Regions from separate parts of the Cytobacillus sp. FSL M8-0252 genome, predicted to be linked through region 1. Evidence: predicted binding sites of a transcription regulator. Region 1 holds the regulator's gene; each other region holds the start of a gene.
What was found. Region 1 encodes LexA, which represses DNA repair genes until DNA is damaged. Its sites were predicted from a motif close to CGAACATATGTTCG; they were not measured.
Positions count from the first base shown of each region.

Region 1 (6,874 bases):
GGAGGCGGATATACGCTGCCTTCTTTCAGTATTAGGAAAAAAGTTTGAAAATTTCATGATTTCCATGTGATAAAACATAACATTTTGTTGACAGATTATCTAACACGACATATAATAGGATATAAGATACAAAGAAATTAAAAGTAAAAGAATGAAGGAGGAGAGATGGTTGACTGGAAGTGAAATACGTCGTTCCATGCCGCTCTTTCCAATTGGCATTGTGATGCAGCTGACTGAGCTAACAGCAAGACAGATTCGCTATTATGAAGAACACCAATTGATTACTCCAGCTAGAACGGATACGAATAGAAGGCTATATTCATTGAATGATATTGATAAATTGCTAGAGATCAAAGATTTAATTGATCAAGGTGTCAATATGGCTGGAATAAAGCAACTATTCACAGTGAAACAACAACAAGAGATGGATGAACAAGCATTTAAGAAGCAAGAAGAAAAAGTGAGACACGATTTGTCAGATGACGAATTGAGAAAGCTTTTGCGTAAAGAATTTATGCAAGCAGGTAGGTTTACTCGATCGTCTTTAAGACAAGGTGATTTATCACGCTTTTTCCATTAAAATAAAAAATCTTTTCTTGACTTTAAAGGAGGAAACACAAGGTGGCAAAATTCACTAAAGAAGATATCACACGAATTGCTGAAGAAGAAAATGTAAAATTTATCAGATTACAATTTACTGACATTTTAGGAACAATTAAAAACGTAGAAATCCCAATTAGTCAGCTTGAAAAAGCTTTGGACAATAAAATGATGTTCGATGGTTCCTCAATTGAAGGTTTCGTTCGCATTGAAGAATCAGATATGTATTTATTCCCAGACTTAGACACATGGGTAGTCTTCCCTTGGACAGCTGAAAAAGGAAAAGTTGCACGTTTAATCTGCGATATTTATAATCCAGATGGTACGCCATTCGCGGGAGACCCTCGTAATAACTTAAGAAGAATCCTTAAAGAAATGGAAGACCTCGGCTTTACAGATTTTAACCTTGGACCAGAACCAGAATTCTTCTTATTTAAGTTAGATCAACAAGGTGAACCAACTTTAGAACTTAATGATAATGGTGGTTATTTTGATTTAGCTCCAACTGATTTAGGTGAAAATTGCCGTCGTGATATCGTTCTTGAGCTAGAAGAAATGGGCTTTGAAATTGAAGCTTCTCACCATGAAGTGGCTCCAGGGCAACATGAAATCGATTTTAAATATGCTGATGCACTTACAGCATGCGATAACATCCAAACATTTAAATTAGTGGTTAAAACAATTGCACGTAAACACGGTTTACACGCAACATTTATGCCAAAACCATTATTCGGTGTGAACGGATCAGGTATGCACTGTAACGTTTCATTATTTAAAGATGGTGTAAATGCATTCTATGATACAAAAGGTGATTTAGAACTTAGTGATACAGCACGTAATTTTATTGCAGGTATCATTAACCATGCACCAAGTTTCACAGCTGTAACAAATCCAACAGTAAACTCTTTTAAACGTTTAGTGCCTGGATATGAAGCTCCTTGTTATGTTGCTTGGTCTGCGAGAAACCGTTCACCACTTATTCGTATCCCAGCATCACGTGGTGTCAGTACACGTGTAGAAGTACGTAGTGTTGACCCAGCTGCCAATCCATACCTTGCAATGGCTGTTCTTCTTAAGGCTGGATTAGATGGTGTGAAAAACAACCTAACACCACCAGCTCCGGTAGACCGTAATATTTATGTTATGAGCAAAGAGGAACGTGAAGCTGAAGGTATTAAAGATCTTCCAGCTACACTTTATAGCGCGCTAGAACTTCTTAAACAAGATGAAGTAATGGTTGCTGCACTTGGTGAACATATTCTTGAGCACTTTATTGAAGCAAAAGAAATTGAGTGGGATATGTTCAGAACGCAAGTTCACCCATGGGAACGCGAGCAATATTTACAAATGTATTAATAGATAATACCAAAGTGGTTTTTCAGACTGTAGGTAAACTCGGTGTAATCGAGGTACCTACAGTCTTTTTTTATTTGAAAATATAAGAGGTGAGGATCATCCTTGAGGCGTTTATTATGAACCTCTTTACATTTAATTTATAGAAGTAGCCTTAACATCTGATTTTTCATAAAAACTTAAGAAGATGTAATATAAAATGGTCTTTTAACAAGGTAATATAGCCCGTACAACTCTTCATCTTCCACATATAGTATTAACATAATCATAGAAAGGAGGATGAGAATATGGGATATAATAATCAAAACTATTCAGACTCATACGGATATGATCATAATGATTGTGGCTGTGATGAGTTCTTTAGGAACATTTCCCGTGGTGAGGATGTGAAAGTATTCCTTAAAGGTGGCGGCCATGTGTTCGGAGAGTTTATCGATGTTCGTGGAAATTTAGTTTTCCTAGCAAAAGCTAACTGTAATCGTCACGATGATCGTCATGATGATCGTCACAAAGATTGTTGCAACAAGAAAGATCGTGTAAGGATTACTACGATCTGTTGTGATGATATCATTGCAGTTGAAACTCGATAGTAAGAGTCCTTTTTATGAGTCTAAAAGAAGTTCTTGCAAGGGGTATAACTGCTTCGTATCATCATTCAACTAATTAATAGAAACTAAAAAGGGTCTCAGATTAAAGCAGCCATAATGGCTGCTTTTTTATATTTGCTAGGATAGGTTTGAAAAACAAAAAAGGTCCACAGAGAAAAATAAAATGGTTTTTCAACAGGGGGATATAGCCCGTACAACTCTAAGACCATCCACATATAGTATTAACATAATCATAGAAAGGAGGAAGAAAAATGGGATGTAATAATAATTTCTATGGAAGAGGCTCAAGATATTCAGACTCATATGACAACAACAATCACGGTTGTGGTAATTACAGTAAAAACGACAATAAGGATTGTGGCTGTGATGAGTTCTTTAAGAATATCTCCCGTGGTGAGGATGTGAGAGTATTTCTTAAAGGCGGCGACCATGTGACAGGAGAATTCGTTGATGTTCGCGGTAATTTAGTTTTCTTAGCAAAAGCTAACTGTGATCGTCACGATGATCGTCACGATGATCGTCACGATGATTGTTGCGACAAGAAAAATCGTGTAAGAATCACTACGATCTGTTGCGATAATATCGTTGCAGTTGAAACACGATAGTTAGTAGTTTCTTTATTGTGTCTAAACAGATATGTATGCAAGGAGTATAACTGTTGAGTATTAACATTCAACTTGGTATCTCTTTATTAGATACTAAAAAGAGTCCAACCAAAGCAGCCATAACGGCTGCTTCTTTATTTTAGTTAGGATAGGATAGCAAATTAAAAGATAGAAACAAAGAGAAAATAAATGGTCTTTTAACAGGGGGATATAGCCCGTACACCTCCAATACCCTCGACATATAGTATTAACATAATGATAGAAAGGAGGAAGAGATATGGGATATAATAATTGTTTTTTTGGAAGAAGACCAAGATATTCAGACTCATATGGATATGACAACAACAATCACGGTTGTGGTAATTACAGCAAAGACGACAATAAGGATTGTGGCTGCGATGAGTTCTTTAAGAACGTTTCCCGTGGTGAGGATGTGAGAGTGTTTCTTAAAGGTGGCGGCCATGTGTTCGGGGAGTTTATCGATATTCGCGGTAATTTAGTCTTCCTAGCTAAAGCAGACTGTGATCGTCACGATGATCGTCACGATCATTGTTGTTGTGACAAGAAAGCTCGTGTAAGAATTACTACGATCTGTTGTGATGATATTGTTGCAGTTGAAGTATAAGGAACTTAGGAACCCCGTAAGTTGAGAGTGCTTTTACTGTGTTTTAATGGAAGCTTATATATGGGAAAATAACTATTGCTGAAACTAAAAGGCATCTTCAAATACCGTTTTAACGGCTGCTTCAGACTGTAGATAAACTCCTTAAATGAGTTTGTCTACAGATTTATTTATTAATAATAGGAAGAAAAAATATAAGTAATGATGCGGATAGTCGAAATCAATGAGAAATAGTTATTTTAAGCGATTTAGTACTTGTGGGTTATTGGGTATGTAAAATCAAGGGGGGCAATTGATTCATTTATGAACTGAATTTAAGGTGTATGTATGATGAAGTAGGTCGTTCAAGTTACCAATCAATTGAATAATTGGCATTTAATCATCCTAGCTATTTGTTTTCATGAAAAATGCTTTAATATTTATTTACCCATAAAACATCATGTCAAGTAGTAGGTATCAAATTTAAAAACATTAGCTCGTATTGAATGGATGAACAGTACTTCAGGAGAGTGGTTCTATGGGCTGTGTAAGACATACATATTACAATTTAAGAAGCAACACAAAACGTTAAACGAAAATGTGTTATGTCCCTTCCATAAAGGTGAAATAGAACTGTTTAAGCGGGTATTTCTAGCGCTAGAATAGTAGGTAAAAAGCGAAGTTGTCTAAATAAAATTTGTTCTTGTTATATACAACAAAAAACCGTTCATAAGAACGGAATAAAATTTTATTCTTGATCTTTTACTTTTAGGGTATCTAATAATTTTAAGATACCCTCACCTCCCATACCAGATACGAGAGAGATGATGAAAACAGCAGTGGGGGAATCCGGTGTTGTTGTCACAATGACAAATACGGCCGCCAGTCCTCCTAGTAAGATGTCTTCTAAGAACCCTAAATAAATGAATTTTTTCGTCATCCGTGGCTTGACTAGTTTGCCTAATCTCTGCAAATGTCCTGCAACACCGACAATTCCACCAATCAACGCAGCGAAGAGAATGTTCATTAACATTTTTCCTTCACACTCCTAAAGCCGAGATTTTTTTGCGACCTTAGGTTGATTCTTGGTGTAAATTTCATTATAATATATTTTTGTCTCGATGTAATGATTCTATTTTACTGAATTTTTTAAATTTTATAATTGTATGAGTAACATATAAAGATAATTGCAAACTATTAAAAAGGAGTGTCAATAATGACACTCTTTTTTAATGTATTTGACGATAAACACCAATAACTTTGCCTAAAATAGATACATTGTGCAAGATAATCGGCTCCATAGTAGGGTTTTCTGGTTGCAAGCGGATAAAGTTCTTCTCTTTAAAGAATCGCTTAACGGTGGCCTCATCATCTTCTGTCATAGCAACCACGATTTCTCCATTATTTGCTGTTTGTTGCTGCTTGACTATGACATAATCACCATCTAATATGCCAGCTTCAATCATACTTTCTCCCATAATTTCAAGCATGAAGATATTTTCATCACTCGGAGCCATTCTTTCAGGTAAAGGGAAATATTCCTCAACATTCTCAATCGCAGTAATGGGGTGACCAGCAGTAACCTTACCGATAATAGGTACGTTCACCGTTTGCACTTTAGGTATTGGGTTGCTCTCTTCTAGATTTAATACCTCAATGGCACGGGGTTTTGTCGGATCTCGACGAATAAGACCTTTACTCTCTAGTCTGGCTAGATGGCCATGTACGGTTGAACTTGAAGCAAGTCCAACAGCTTCACCTATTTCCCTAACGGAAGGTGGATAACCTTTTTGTTTTACTTCATCTTTTATAAAATTCAATATATCTTGCTGCCTCTTAGATAATTTCACGCTATCACGCACCTTCGTCAATTTCATTAAGATTATTATACCATCAGTAGTAAATAGATACAAACATAAGTTCGAATTTTCTTATTGACAGAAACAAATGTTCGCATTATACTAAAATTATTAAATCGAACATATATTCTATTCAGGGGTGGCAATTAATGATAAAACAATTGTGGAATTCTTATAGTTATGCTATTATTCTTATCGCTTTTAGTTTCGGTATGGTTTTCTTATTATTTTTGAACACTGGTAATGCAAATCAGGAGGAATATGTAAAAGTTGAAGTAAAACAAGGAGATTCTTTATGGAAAATAGCGGAGGAGTTTAAAGATGCCCATAATATGTCTTCTAAAGACTTTGTTGCTTGGGTAGAAGAATTTAATCATATACATTTAGGTAAAATACATCCTGGTGATACGGTATATCTTCCCATTACAAATGGTGAAATAATATCTGAAACAAATTTAGCTAGTGTGATATTAGAAGACTAAAGGAATGAAAGAGAATGAATGTAATTATATATTGCAGGGTGAGTACGACGAAGGATACACAGGAAACGTCTCTTGCTAGACAAGAAGAAGAACTTTTACATTTAGCGAGAATGAAGGATATGAATGTAGTTGAAGTCATACGTGAGAAAGCAAGTGGCTATGATTTAGAAAGAATTGGTGTGTTGCAATTATTGGAGTTACTTAAACAAAATCAAGCAGAGGCTGTTCTTATTCAAGATGAAACCAGGATTGGAAGAGGAAATGCTAAAATTGCCATCTTACATTGTATACTTAAAGAAAATGGGAAGATTTATACAATTGCCCATAATGGAGAATTGCAACTTTCAGATTCTGATTCTATGGTATTACAAATTGTTAGCATGGTTGAAGAGTATCAAAGAAAACTACATAATGTAAAAATAAAAAGAGGGATGCAAAAAGCTGTTCAAAAAGGCTTTCGACCTGAAAAAAATTTAAAAAACCAAGGAAATATAAACGGAAGAGAACGAATAGAGGTACCAATAGAAGAAATAGTAAAATTGAGACAAAATAACCTTACTTTTGCAGAAATTGCTGCAACGTTAAGAGGCTTTGGTTATAAAATATCTAAAGCGACAGTAAACCGTAGGTATAATGAATATATAGATAATATAGAGCAGATGGATAATGAATCATCATGATATAGGCATAATAAGTTAAGTCGATTGATTAGTTGTAATTCAACTAAAAAACTAAGAAATATTAGTACTGATACCAAGCAAGATAA
Region 1 is NZ_JBBOWZ010000001.1:2,150,357-2,157,230, forward strand. It holds gene MKX83_RS11015 (MerR family transcriptional regulator) at 170-580, shown strand; gene glnA (type I glutamate--ammonia ligase) at 622-1,956, shown strand; gene MKX83_RS11025 (hypothetical protein) at 2,241-2,543, shown strand; gene MKX83_RS11030 (hypothetical protein) at 2,813-3,166, shown strand; gene MKX83_RS11035 (hypothetical protein) at 3,606-3,791, shown strand; gene MKX83_RS11040 (DUF4257 domain-containing protein) at 4,516-4,800, opposite strand; gene lexA (transcriptional repressor LexA) at 4,997-5,644, opposite strand; gene yneA (cell division suppressor protein YneA) at 5,776-6,108, shown strand; gene MKX83_RS11055 (YneB family resolvase-like protein) at 6,123-6,788, shown strand.

Region 2 (6,874 bases), 1.5 Mb from region 1:
GCTTGTTTCATATAGCCACCACTCACTATCTTTCCTATGTATCCAATATTCGCCCTTTATGAGTCTACAAATTAGCTGCTAACTTAAGAAACGATGATCTTTTGTTGATGGTCACCGCTTAATAAATACTTATATTCATGCAAAGTTTCAATAGACATTTGTATACAAAATAAGCACAACACTGCAAAAGCAGTCGGGCCAATTTTTAATTTGTAGTTTTTAGCGAAATCAGTTGATAAAAGATTTTCGTACAATCATTTTCCATTTCTAACTTTTGGATGCTTCCCATTCCACTGATTTCACCGTCTCTTGTTTTCTTTACTTCAAGTGGAATATTTAGTGGGTAGAGGCGGTATCCTTCTTTTGTTAATGTAAAAAGGTTTTCATTTAGCCTCTCTTCTCTTCCTTTCGTAACGATCATTGTATTTAATTCTAAAGGCATACCCATAATTGTTTTGCTCCTTGTTCATCGAGTTTTATATTACTATTGTATCTTACAATCTCTATACAATAAAGCTTATTGTTCTTTCATCCACCGCCCAAGATCACGGACAATTTGTCTATTAATAGCTGGCGGAAAATAATGCGTATATTCTTTGAAATACCATGTATCTACAGGTTTACCTAACTCTTTTAATCGCTTCTCTAAGCGGAAGGCATGCTCGACAGAAACATTATGATCTAAGACACCATGAATAATTAATACATTTGCTTGCAGTTGATTAAGTTCATATAATGGTGTGCGATATTCATATCTTTCTGGGTATTTATGAGGCGTTCCACCGATGACTCGTTTCATCATTTTACGCAAGTCCACTCTTTCTTCATATGTGAGGAACATATCGCTAACACCACCCCACGTAACAACTGAAGCCGCTTTAGGCATATGTAAGGCTGTTAATAACGCCATTACACCTCCTCTAGAAAACCCAAAGACATGTACCCTTTTAACCCGAGGGTGTTCTGCTAAAAGTTGAAAAGCTGAAAAAGCGTCATAACGATCATCACCTGCAAAATCTTCATTTCCCTCCCCTCCTTGATTGCCCTGATAAAAAGGCGCAAATACAATGAAACCTTGGAGGGCAAACTGTACAATCCGACTAGGGCGCACTTTACCGACGTTCTTAATCCCACCTCTTAAATATAGAAAACCTTCTGATACGTTTTTATTTTCTGGTTCAGCTAATAGACCTTTGATTTTTAGATCATTAGATAAGTATGTAATGATTGATAATTTCACTTGAGGATGCGGAGATGGAAACCGCCATTTATCGATTATCAATGCTTTTCCCTCCTTTACATATAGTAAAAATTTCACATGGGCAATCACACAAATTTGTCACCCTCATAAGATAGTTTAGATGCAAAAATCTAAGAAACATTGAATGAGGAGGTTCTCAAATGAAAAAATGGCTTAAATGGAGCTTCATGCTTCTCTGTATTTCTGTTCTACTCATTCCTCTTGCAGCTTGTGGAAAAGAGGATGTGACAAAAATACGTATCGGTGAGGTCACAAGATCTCTTTTTTATGCTCCCCAATATGTTGCAATTGAAAAAGGTTTTTTTAAAGAGGAAGGTTTGGATGTTACGTTAACCACCACTGCCGGCGGCGATAAAACGATGACTGCGCTATTATCCGATAGTATTGATATTGCTCTTGTTGGCTCTGAAACATCCATTTATGTTCAGGCGCAAGGAGCAAATGATCCTGTCATAAATTTTGCCCATGTAAAGCTAAACATAGTACAGGGGGAATAAAAGATAAATCATAGCCGTAAAAATTACAAAATAAAAGAGCACAACGTGTATAAGTGATGTACCACCATCCTTACACCGTCCGCCTACTCTGAATAGGCAAACACTTGCTGTACCCTTAGATGTATTTTATTACACCTTGGGTTAATTAGCAACGGTTTGCTAGAATGGCCGTTGCTTTTTATATCCAAGGGAGCCAGGGAAATGAAAAACCGTATTGATGTAATTGCACAAGAAGAATCATATAGTAACTTATCTTCATTTGATGATATCGAACTAATGAACAAGGCAGTACGTAATTATAGAGACGTCATAACTGCGTCTATTAAGCGTGCAGATGTAAGGAATAGACTAATTGCATTATTGGAGATTTTAAAGCGTCATAGCTGCAAGCAAATTGGCGTGAGCTATATGTGTAAGAATACAATTGCTAAAAAGCTAGAAGTATCTTATAAAACTGTACAAAGATTAATGAAAAAATTAGTCGACCTTGGTATGATCCGCCAGGTAGAAATGAAGCGTAAAAAGAACATGTTACAAACTGCTAATGCTGTTATTATTTTGCCTATAAAAGAAGAAGTGACCAACAAGCAACCTACTAAAAAGTCCAAGAAGTGTCCTACCATTAAAACAACTTCTAGTTCTTTAAAACAAAATATTAAAAGATTAAATAAACGTAATAATAGCGTTAAATTGTCATCTGCAAATTTTATTGCTCATTGGGTACCAAAAAGCTTTGCTGAGTTAACAAGTTATTTTTATTCTGAAGCTAAAGCCATTCAAGAATTTTGGAAAGTAGTTAAACAATGTAATAGAGTCGTAGACCATTTGAAAGGAACAAGAGCCTTTACTGAAGATCAAGAGCTTAAAATTGGTGTCCAAGCACTTAAGGAATTTGTGATGAAAATAAAGTCTGGTGTAAAAATGATTAAAGGTGAATTTGCTTATTTTAATGGCATTGTCAATAATCTTATGGACAAGCTTTATTTTGATGACGCATTTATGTCTCGTTAAAGGTGCAATGTTCATGTGCACCACTGGAAAAAAGTGTTTAGAATACTTTAAATTTCAATTAATTTATCCGATAATATAATTTGTAAAATACAACTATGGGGGAATTTGTGAATGAAGAAACTTTTGTTATTTTCATTAATTGCGGGATCGTTGACATTAGCAGCATGTAGCAATGATGACACAGTAAGTGCTGACAAAGAAAAAGAAACTAGTCAAAGTGAATCCACTCAAACTAATCAAGATGAAAAAGAAGATGGAAGCTTTTACGAAGAAGGTTTTGGTCAAGTAAAAGTAATTGCCAATGGTCCAAAAGAAGCAAAAAAAATTGATATGGATCCCATGAAGCTTGAATTAAATAATATTCGTGTTGTTGATGTTGAACTAGATAAAGAAATGGTTGAGTACCTTAACGATGGTAGAGAGACTTCACGAGGAATAATCATTGATATAACCGCAGAGAACACAACTGAAGATGATATAACCTTTGACCCCAACCAGGCAATTATAGTAACCGATACCGGTGAACAAATTGAGAGTGATCTAGGTTTAATGGGTGAAGCTGGCGGAGATTTCTTAGGTAAAGTAACCAAAGAAGGTTCAACATGGTGGTTTCTAGATAACATTGATAAAGACGTAAAAAGAATTACTGTTATAATCTCAGCACCTTATGACACGCAAACTGGTGAAAGTATTGGAGAAGAAAAGCGAATTGAATTTGAAATTGAATAATTAAATAAAGACGGTCTCACAAATCATGAGACTGTCTTTATTATTCTTAAAGTCCTTGGTTGTCCTTCTTCCCAATTTACATATCCATTCTCTCGTAATTTATTTAAAAGTCCGCTTATAGTTGATGGAGATGCTATTCCAACCATAGTTCCTAACTCTCTATATGAAGGCGGATAATTATTTATTGAAACATATTCCTCTATTGTTTCTAACACTTCTTTTTGTCTAGATGTTAGTTTATGCATAATTGACCCCTCTTTGCCTTTTTGGTTTTGCTACTGATAAGATTCCATCAATGCTAAATGTCCTCATCTGTTGCTTTTGCAAGTCATAAACCATCACATTATCTACTTTAATTCTCCGTATGATGACCAGCCTATATGAAATTTCTCCAGAATTATTTAAATAAATCAGTTCAATTGGTTTACGCTCGTTTAATGAGTATTTAAACAAGTGGTTCATTCTTATCAGCTCCTTTAAGCATAATTTTACAGGAACATTCGTTCTATTTCAACTTGTTTTCGAACAAATGTTTGTATAAAATTAATCCATAAGGAGTGAATGGATATGTTAAAGGACCGTGGCAAAATGAAATGGCAAGGATTTTTCATGAGCGAACACACCGAACTACTAAAACAGATACCACGTGAATATGAAAAGATAAAGAAGCCACAACTAGATGAGCAAGAACTTCAGGAAATACAGATAATAACGATGGAGTCATTAAACTACACCCTTACAATCCAAATGACAATTTGGGTTGATGGGTTCACGAAAACTTACGAGGGTATAGTCGATAAAATCGATCATATTAATATGTACATTCACTTGGAAACGAAAAATTTAAAAATCTTAAAATTTCACATTGATGAAGTGATATCAGTCGAAAGGGTTTAACAACATGACTAGGATTAATGAAGCTGATCGTGATGTTCTGGAGCAAGCAATATACTTGCCGATGATTATTATCATTCTTGAAAGAGATTTAAAGATTATTGAGAAATCCCCGTTTAAGATTAAACAGCCCTATATTACCTTGATGGAAAATACAATAAGGAGAGTCCGAAGTGACCTAAAAGAAGTTAAAGATAAAATGCGAAAAGGGAATATGAGAGTAAACCAGATTGGACATGACGAATCGTTTACTATGTATGAGTTTCACTATAAAGGATATGATGAGCAGCATAATTATTTTAATCCAAGGATTAGGAATAAATGTGAGGAATTGTTGAATTTTTATATTAACAGGCAGGAAAATTGACCTATAAAATGAATTATTATGTAAAAAGGAATGATGTCATGAAATCTGAGGACATGTATGTTTTTGTTACAGGTGGAAAAGGTCGTAAATACTATATTTTTGCCCAAAGCAATCCAGTAACTATTGTTGGAACCTCTAACAATGGAGGGGTAAAGGTTGAAGGTAATACAATAAAAGAAGCCTTACAGAAGGCATTTAAAGGAATGAAAAGTCCAAATAAAATTGATTAATCGAAAAGGTGCCCCTTTAATATGGACACCTTTTTATTATTTTTCATTTAATTAAAAATATAAACCGATAAAATAAAATAAAGGCTTATATATACAACATATACAATGACTAAGTTTAACTTATACTTTACAAACATTTTTTTAACTTTATCTGCTAAATCAAGTTTCTCGACAATAGTTATTACTACTAAACCCAACAATACTATCCAAATTAAATAAGTATTAGCGAATGCGTTCTCAAAAAAAGATAATGCCCTTACTAATAGAGTAATTACCACAAAATTTACAAACGTGGTGTATTTCTTTTTTTCCTGAGAATCTGATGTATTATTGATAGATTGTTGCATTTTACATAACTCCTTTAAAAAATATTACTTCCAATGCAAAGTAACATCATAATATTGTACTGATGAAGGGGAAGTGTAATTACTATTTTTATAACGTGTCATAGTTTCATAGTATCTTCTCTCACCATTCACATATGAACTTGAAACCCAACCACCAACATAAGTTTTATTAATTGAGCTCGCCCATGATTGAACTCTTCCCAAAGTCCAAGTATAAATTACTGACTTTGTTAATTTGCCACCAGACTTTGCTACGATAGCTGATACAAGTAATTCTGCAGCTGCTTTTGCTCCTGCATTATTATAAGTTTTATAAGTTGGTGCAATAACAGAAACATAGCTACCGCCAGAATCATTTGCAAATGGTGTGATTTTTGGTTCTGGTGATACTACATTACTATACATGCCTGCTAACTGTTCCTCAGTTAATTCAGTATTCCCAGTAAACTCAACCCCATTATACACATATGTAAATTGGTTTTCTACAGATTCTTCATAATTAACTTGATTTTCTGTCTGTTGATTTTCTACCCCATTTGCAAAAGCTGGTGTTACTGCTGATAAACCTAAGATAAATGCTGCTGATGTTAATAAAGTCTTCTTCAAGTCTATTTCCCCCATTTATAGTAATAATTATACAAAAAGTAATAATTGTACAATAATTAAAATAACAGAAAAATTCAATTTTTGTCAATATATTATTTTTATAAAATTTAAAATCTAATAAAACCGCTATATATCACAGAGATTCAAACAACTATAAGTATCCTATTAAAATCTTATTCTTATCTAATCTTTTTCTTAGTATAATAAGAAGCCCCTCGATTAAGAAGGGCTTTTATTATTACTTAACTCTTAAACTCTCGCCAACATAAATCGTGTAATTTTTATCTAGATCGTTCCAGCTTTTAATTTGCTTAATCGTGCTACCATATTTTTTAGCTAGTTCAGATACAGTTTCACCTTTTTTTACAGTGTGATAAGTAGCACCAGAAGTAATATTTAATTTACTTCCTATTTGTAATGCATCCACATTAATGCCAGGATTAAGCTTTTTAAGATTGTTAACAGTTGTGCCGTATTTTTGGGATAATGACCAAAGAGTATCACCTTTAACTACCGTATGACGATAACCTTTGCTCGGTTTTGACGTTTCCTTTTTCCTAAGGTTAAATGCTTTAACAATTCCATTAACATGACCTCTTGCAACATCATCTATAAAAGAATCTTGCTTAAGTTTAGCAGCATCCCCACTATTATCGATAAACCCATTTTCGGTTAAAATTGCAGGCATATGCGATTCTCTAAGAACATGTAGGTTTTTTTGTTTTTGCCCACGGTCATTGAAACCTGTAGCTTTTATCACTTCGTTATGAATAGCATCTTGAATGGCCAATGTAGTTTGTCCTACTCCTGGATAAACAAAATCCTCATAACCTTCACCGCCACCAGCATTAATATGTGGTGATACATATACATCGGCACCCCACGCATTTGCATCATCAGTCCGATAAGTTAATGAGCGAGTTTGGTCACCT
Region 2 is NZ_JBBOWZ010000001.1:3,700,260-3,707,133, forward strand. It holds gene MKX83_RS18510 (DUF2584 domain-containing protein) at 206-448, opposite strand; gene MKX83_RS18515 (alpha/beta hydrolase family protein) at 518-1,282, opposite strand; partial or broken gene MKX83_RS18520 (ABC transporter substrate-binding protein) at 1,402-1,731, shown strand; gene MKX83_RS18525 (helix-turn-helix domain-containing protein) at 1,960-2,769, shown strand; gene MKX83_RS18530 (hypothetical protein) at 2,881-3,498, shown strand; gene MKX83_RS18535 (transcriptional regulator) at 3,522-3,743, opposite strand; gene MKX83_RS18540 (hypothetical protein) at 3,736-3,960, opposite strand; gene MKX83_RS18545 (YolD-like family protein) at 4,066-4,395, shown strand; gene MKX83_RS18550 (hypothetical protein) at 4,400-4,759, shown strand; gene MKX83_RS18555 (hypothetical protein) at 4,798-4,989, shown strand; gene MKX83_RS18560 (hypothetical protein) at 5,037-5,336, opposite strand; gene MKX83_RS18565 (hypothetical protein) at 5,361-5,942, opposite strand; gene MKX83_RS18570 (N-acetylmuramoyl-L-alanine amidase) at 6,181-6,874, opposite strand, start outside.
Region 2: a site for LexA is predicted at 4,021-4,034, ahead of MKX83_RS18545 (YolD-like family protein). Genes of this name have one in related genera too.

Region 3 (6,874 bases), 190 kb from region 1:
ACTACCATTATTGCCGTGCATTTCAATAAGAAGCTTGCGCAACTTCCAATCTTGACTCATACGCACCATGGCATCATATACAGAGGAGTCACCATGTGGGTGAAAATTACCAATCACATTACCGACCGTTTTTGCCGATTTTCTAAAACCTTTATCATGCGTATTACCTTCAACATGCATGGCATATAAGATACGACGCTGCACGGGCTTAAGCCCGTCTCTCGCATCAGGTAATGCTCTATCTTGTATAATATATTTACTATATCTGCCAAATCGGTCACCAAGGACATCTTCTAACGGCAGATCACGAAATTGTTCTGCTTTGTTCATGAATCTAACTCCTCAAGCGTCGAAATGTTTTCATTTTCTAAAATGCTGCCATCTTCCTCTAATCCGAATGCGACATTTGTTTCAATCCATTTCCTCCGTGGTTCAACTTTATCACCCATTAAAGTGGTAATTCTACGTTCCGCTCTCGCAGCGTCATCAATTTTCACACGGATGAGCGTTCTCGTTTCTGGATCCATCGTTGTTTCCCATAATTGGTCAGCATTCATCTCACCAAGTCCTTTATAACGCTGAATAATATAGCCTTTACCAACCTTTTTAATCGTATCAGGAAGCTCTTCATCACTCCATGCATACTCTATTACTTCTTTCTTTCCAGAACCTTTACTCACTTTATACAATGGTGGTAAAGCAATATAGACTCTACCTGCTTCTAGTAACGGCTTCATATAGCGGTAGAAGAAGGTCAGTAAGAGCACTTGAATATGGGCTCCATCGGTATCAGCATCCGTCATAATAATCACTTTATCGTAATTAATATCTTCAATCGTAAAGTCACCACCGACACCCGCTCCAACAGCGTGTATAATCGTGTTTATCTCTTCATTTTTAAAGATATCTGCGAGCTTTGCCTTTTCAGTATTTATTACTTTACCTCTTAATGGCAATACTGCTTGAAACCTTCTATCGCGCCCCTGCTTTGCTGAACCACCCGCAGAGTCACCTTCTACTAAATATAATTCGTTTCTTTCTGGGTTACGTGATTGAGCAGGTGTCAATTTCCCTGACAGAACCGCTTCAGCCCGTTTCTTCTTCTTTCCGCCTCTAGCGTCTTCCCTTGCTTTACGTGCTGCTTCTCTTGCTTGAAAAGCTCTAATTGCTTTCTTAATTAATAAAGAGCTTGTATCTGGATTTTCTTCAAGGAAGTAAGAGAGATACTCTGATACAACAGCATCGACAGCTGAACGCGCTTCGCTTGTTCCGAGCTTGCCCTTTGTTTGTCCTTCAAATTGTAACAGTTCTTCGGGTACACGTACTGAGACAATCGCCGCAAAACCTTCTCGTAAATCAGTTCCTTCTAAGTTCTTATCTTTCTCTTTTAGAAGCTGAACTTTACGGGCATATTCATTGAACACCCTAGTCATCGCTGTTTTAGCTCCAGCTTCATGTGTCCCTCCATCTTTCGTACGAACATTATTGACAAAAGAAAGGACATTTTCTGAAAAACCATCATTAAATTGGAAGGCAAAATCAACTTCAATACCATTATGCTCCCCTTCAAAACTAACTACTGGATGGAGCGTATCTTTTTCTTCATTTAGGTACTGAACAAATGCTTCAATCCCATTTTCATAATGATAAATCTCTTTAAGATCATGACGTTCATCCGTTATCTCGATTTTCATCCCTTTTAAGAGAAAAGCGGATTCACGTAATCGTTCACTTAGCACTTCAAAATTATATGTAGTTGTTGAGAAAATTGTCGGATCTGGTTTAAAGTGGATCGTTGTCCCTACTTGATTCGTTTTACCAACCTTCTCAAGCGTGGTTACTGGCTTTCCGCCGTTTTCAAACCGCTGTTCATAAACAAGTCCATCGCGTTTAATTTTAACGACTAACCATTGTGATAAGGCGTTAACAACTGAAGCACCTACACCATGAAGTCCACCACTTGTTTTGTATCCACCTTGGCCAAACTTTCCTCCAGCGTGCAACACAGTCAATATGACTTCGGTTGTAGGTTTGCCCATCTTGTGCATTCCGGTCGGCATTCCTCGACCTTTATCTTGAACACTAATTGAATTGTCTTTATGTATTTTGACAATGATATGATCGCCGAAACCTGCAAGTGCTTCATCTACAGCGTTATCGACTATTTCGTATACAAGATGGTGTAGCCCTCTTGCATCCGTACTTCCAATGTACATTCCGGGACGTTTTCTAACAGCTTCTAATCCCTCAAGTACTTGTATGGCATCATCATTATAGTCAAATACTTCCTGATTTTTTGCCACAAGCATTCCCCTTTCATCTTCAAAAACCATCTATTGTCTATCAATCCGAGTCGGCAATAGAGTTTGATTATATCATAACCGCGCCTTTATGCACCTCTCTACAATAGATATCGGTTTATTATTCCATTCTTATTCACTATATTCCTTCTTATCATGCGAGTCGTATGCATATATGTTCCCCATTGTAACATGATTAAGGTCATGTATATACTGTTGCAAGAGGTGAATAAGAACAAACGTTCTAATCATTATATCATATTTATACGTCTAAACCGCATATGAAAGAAAAAGCATGAAATCAATGTCATGATCCCATGCTACAAATGTTATTTTGTTAGCGCATGCTCTACTTTAATGCATCGATCCATGATCACGGTATAACCAGCATCACTTAACTGCTGAAATACGTCTTCATCTACAACACCTAGCTGAGTCCAAAAAATGGGACAATCAATATTTTGAAATTCACTCGCAAGACTTGGCAAATATTCCGAACGTCTAAAGACATTAACAATATCCACTTTGCCTTCTATTTCAGCTAATGATGCAACCGCTTTTACACCTAATACTTCCTTAACTTTGGGATTAACAGGGATGATTTCGTAACCACTTTTTTGCATGGCTTCACTTACCATATAGGATGTACGATTAGGTTTATCACTTAAACCTACGACGGCAATCCTCTTTGCTTGTTTTAACATCTTTCCGATTTCAGTTCTTGATGGGTTTTCTATACTCAATACATTCACCTCTTATTTTGAACTCTACACTATTTTATCTGAATTAAAGTATAAATGCGAATAGATCGCAATGCTGTTCTTTCTGACATACAGCTTCATCTTTTTTATAAAGCTTTCCTTTTCGCTAAATATCACGTAATCCACTTAACAAAAAAGTTCTTTTCTACTAATTTTAATCATATATCTATTTAACATTCGTTTCATACTAGGGTAATCTTTGCAATTGAAAAGATATTTTAAAAGCAACATAGTACATTCACTTATTTACGTGGTACAATATAAGAACTGTATTTTTATTCCGTGGGGGAGAGTTTATGACATTTGAAGTAATCATCGTTTTTCTTATTGCTTATTTAATTGGTTCCATTCCATCTGGATTAATCATTGGTAAAGTGTTTTATGGCATTGATATTCGTGAGCATGGTAGTGGTAATCTTGGTGGGACAAACACTTTCCGAACGCTAGGAAAAAAAGCAGGTTTTACCGTTACACTGGCCGATATCCTGAAAGGTACCATAGCTGCTGGATTATTACCAATCTTCTTTGATATAGATATACATACAGTAATTATAGGAATTTTTGCTGTTATTGGCCATATGTACCCGATATTTGCAGGATTCAAAGGTGGTAAAGCTGTTGCTACATCTGCAGGTGTTGTGCTGGCGTTCGTGCCCGTCATGTTTGTGGTAATATTAGCTGTATTTTTCATCTCACTTCTCACTACTAAATATGTTTCATTATCATCAATGATTGCTGGTATTGCAGGATTGATTTATTCACTCATTCTTGGTGATCCAATTTTAATCATAGTGATTGCCTTAATGACATTGTTCATCATTTATCGACATCGTACAAATATTAAAAGGATTATCAATAAAACTGAACCAAAAGTCAATTTATTTAAAAAGAAAAGTTAACATTCAAAAGACAGCGTTATAGAATGCTGTCTTTTCTTATTTATTCATTTCTATACTAGGTAGATCGAAGCTATAATTTTTTCTAGTAATCTATCTTTTTTACAATTCCTAAAAAATTCCTTTAACGAATGAAAACGGTGATTGAAAGCCATTGAATGACTTTGGTATGATAAGATTAATAAGTCCATCATTGCGATTTAATTAAAAATATGACATTTTAACTCATATACATAACAAGAAAAGTAGAGATGATTCGTGTTTTTTTCTCAATATACATGTTTTTCTAACATATAATGCAATTTCTTCTAATAGAATAAAAGAGAATGACATTAGATACTACTTCCACATGACAAACAATGGTAAGGATGATAAGAAATGAAATTAACTGAGATTGTCTTAAAAGAACTACCATTTCCATACTTCTTAATTGACAACAATAATCACGTGGTTTCAACATCTATAGTTAATCAGCATACAATCATTGGTACCCCATTCACACAATTAATGAATTACGAAGATGTCGAACAATTTAATGAAATACGCAAGAAAAAAGCAGTTCTTAATTTACAGCTATTTTTCGGAAACGGTTATCACAATTATCGCGTCTATACGATTCCTGAGGAAGAATCATGTCATTTATTTTGCTACCCCTTATTTCATTCATTATCTACTGATCATAATTATCAAACACAACAATTAGAGCAAAAACTCCTCAGATTTAGCTTAGAACTAAATGAAAAAAAGAAAATCATTCATGAAACTGCGTCTCAGATTAATGAAGCTAATTTCACAAATGAGTACGCACAAAATTTAAGTACACTTGCAGCATCGATGGCACATGAAATACGTAACCCGCTTACAACAGTTAAAGGTTTTTTACAATTGTTAAAACCCTATCTCAATGAGTCAGGGAAAAATCAATATGTTGATATTGCTCTAGATGAGATTAATCGTGCCAATGATATTATTCATGAGTTTCTAAATGCAGCAAAGCCAACAGACAATATTAAAGAACGTATTTCTATTAATAAACTTGTTCACGATACTTTCCTGTTGTTTCAGAGTGAAGCGATTTTAAAGAATACTGCACTCTCCTTCCAATTATCAAAAGACGATCCATATATTTATGGTAATGCCAAACAATTAAAACAAGTACTAGTCAACTTAATTAAAAATGCACTGGAATCATTTGATACACAAGAGCAGCATCAAGAAAATACGATTAATATCTCTGTTAGAAGGACAGCTGAAACATGTTTAATCGTTATAAAGGATACTGGTTTCGGAATGAATGAAGAGACATTAGAAAAGCTTTTTCAACCTTTTTATTCTACTAAATCGACGGGCACAGGCATTGGGTTATCCATTTGTAAAAGAATTATCGAACAACATAATGGCTGGATTAACATTTCATCTGAAATGAATGTTGGTACAACGATTAAGATTACTTTACCGCTAGATAAAGAAAATACATACAGCAATTGAGAGATTAACTTCACATATCCGAATGATCTGGCATCGTTTTATAGCAAAAAAAAGAAGCCTCCGTTTTAGTCGGAGGCTTTTTTTCTTATTAAATTAATTGTTCTTTTTCATCCTCAACCTTTTTATTTTGAAATAAACCAATGATTATTCCTAGAACCGCTCCTAAAAATGCAGGTACTAACCAACCTAACCCTACATCATATAATGGAAGAATACTAGTGAATAGATTATCTACTGAGGTAATCGTATATCCTGCTGCTTTAAAGCCATCAAAGATACCAATAATAAACGTAAATAACATACTCATTTGGTAAACAGATTTCTTACCATTAAACAACGGGTGTAAAAACGTAAGGATTAATAATACAATCGCTAATGGATAAATAGCTGTTAATACCGGTACTGAAATAGCAATCAATTGACTTAATCCAAAATTAGCAATCGCTGCACTAAATACTGAGAAAACAATAACAAACGTATTATAGGAGACTTTAGGCATGATTTTACTAAAATAAGCTGCACATGAAGAGATTAAACCAATACTAGTCGTTAAGCATGCGGCAATGACAATCACACTTAGTATAACTCCTCCAAATGAGCCGAAATAATGCCCGGAAACTTGAGATAAAACCGCCCCACCGTTTCCTAATATACCTAATTGAGAAACACTACTAGCACCAATATAAGAAAGTGAGCCATAAATCACAGCAAGCAAACCGGCTGAAATTAATCCTGCTTTAATCACTGAAAGCATCACTACTTTAGTTGATTGAACGCCTTTAGAACGAATGGCATCAATTACGATAATTCCGAATACGAAAGCAGCAAGGGCATCCATTGTTAAGTAACCTTCAGTAAAGCCGTTAAAGAAAGAGTTAATAGTATATCCATCACTTGGTGCTTGTAGAGATCCTAGTGGATTAACAAATGCTACTACAATTAAAATTAAAATAAATAATAGTAGAATAGGTGTTAAAACTTTACCAACAATATCAACAATTTTCGATGCATTCAGAGAGAAGAATGCGGTAATTCCAAAGAAGATGATAGAGAAGATAACTAATCCAATCGTACTCCATTCATCAGAAATGAATGGTCTAATACCAATTTCATAAGAGACCGTACCAGTTCTTGGTATCGCAAATAATGGTCCGATAGATAAATATAGAACAACTGTAAAAAGTAGACCAAAGAGTGGACTTACACGACTTGCAAGCGATTGCAAGTCACTTTTACCAGAATAACCTAAAGCGATTACACCCAATAAAGGAAGACCAACACCTGTTATAATAAAGCCCGCTACTGCGGCCCATACGTTCGTTCCTGCTTCTTGACCCATCATTACTGGAAAAATTAAGTTCCCAGCACCGAAAAATAATGAAAATAACATAAATCCTACTGCAATAATATAAGAAGACGGAACCTTTTG
Region 3 is NZ_JBBOWZ010000001.1:2,339,405-2,346,278, reverse strand. It holds gene parC (DNA topoisomerase IV subunit A) at 1-330, opposite strand, end outside; gene parE (DNA topoisomerase IV subunit B) at 327-2,303, opposite strand; gene MKX83_RS11945 (CoA-binding protein) at 2,630-3,043, opposite strand; gene plsY (glycerol-3-phosphate 1-O-acyltransferase PlsY) at 3,358-3,960, shown strand; gene MKX83_RS11935 (ATP-binding protein) at 4,336-5,445, shown strand; gene brnQ (branched-chain amino acid transport system II carrier protein) at 5,534-6,874, opposite strand, start outside.
Region 3: a site for LexA is predicted at 2,533-2,546, ahead of parE (DNA topoisomerase IV subunit B). Genes of this name have one in related genera too.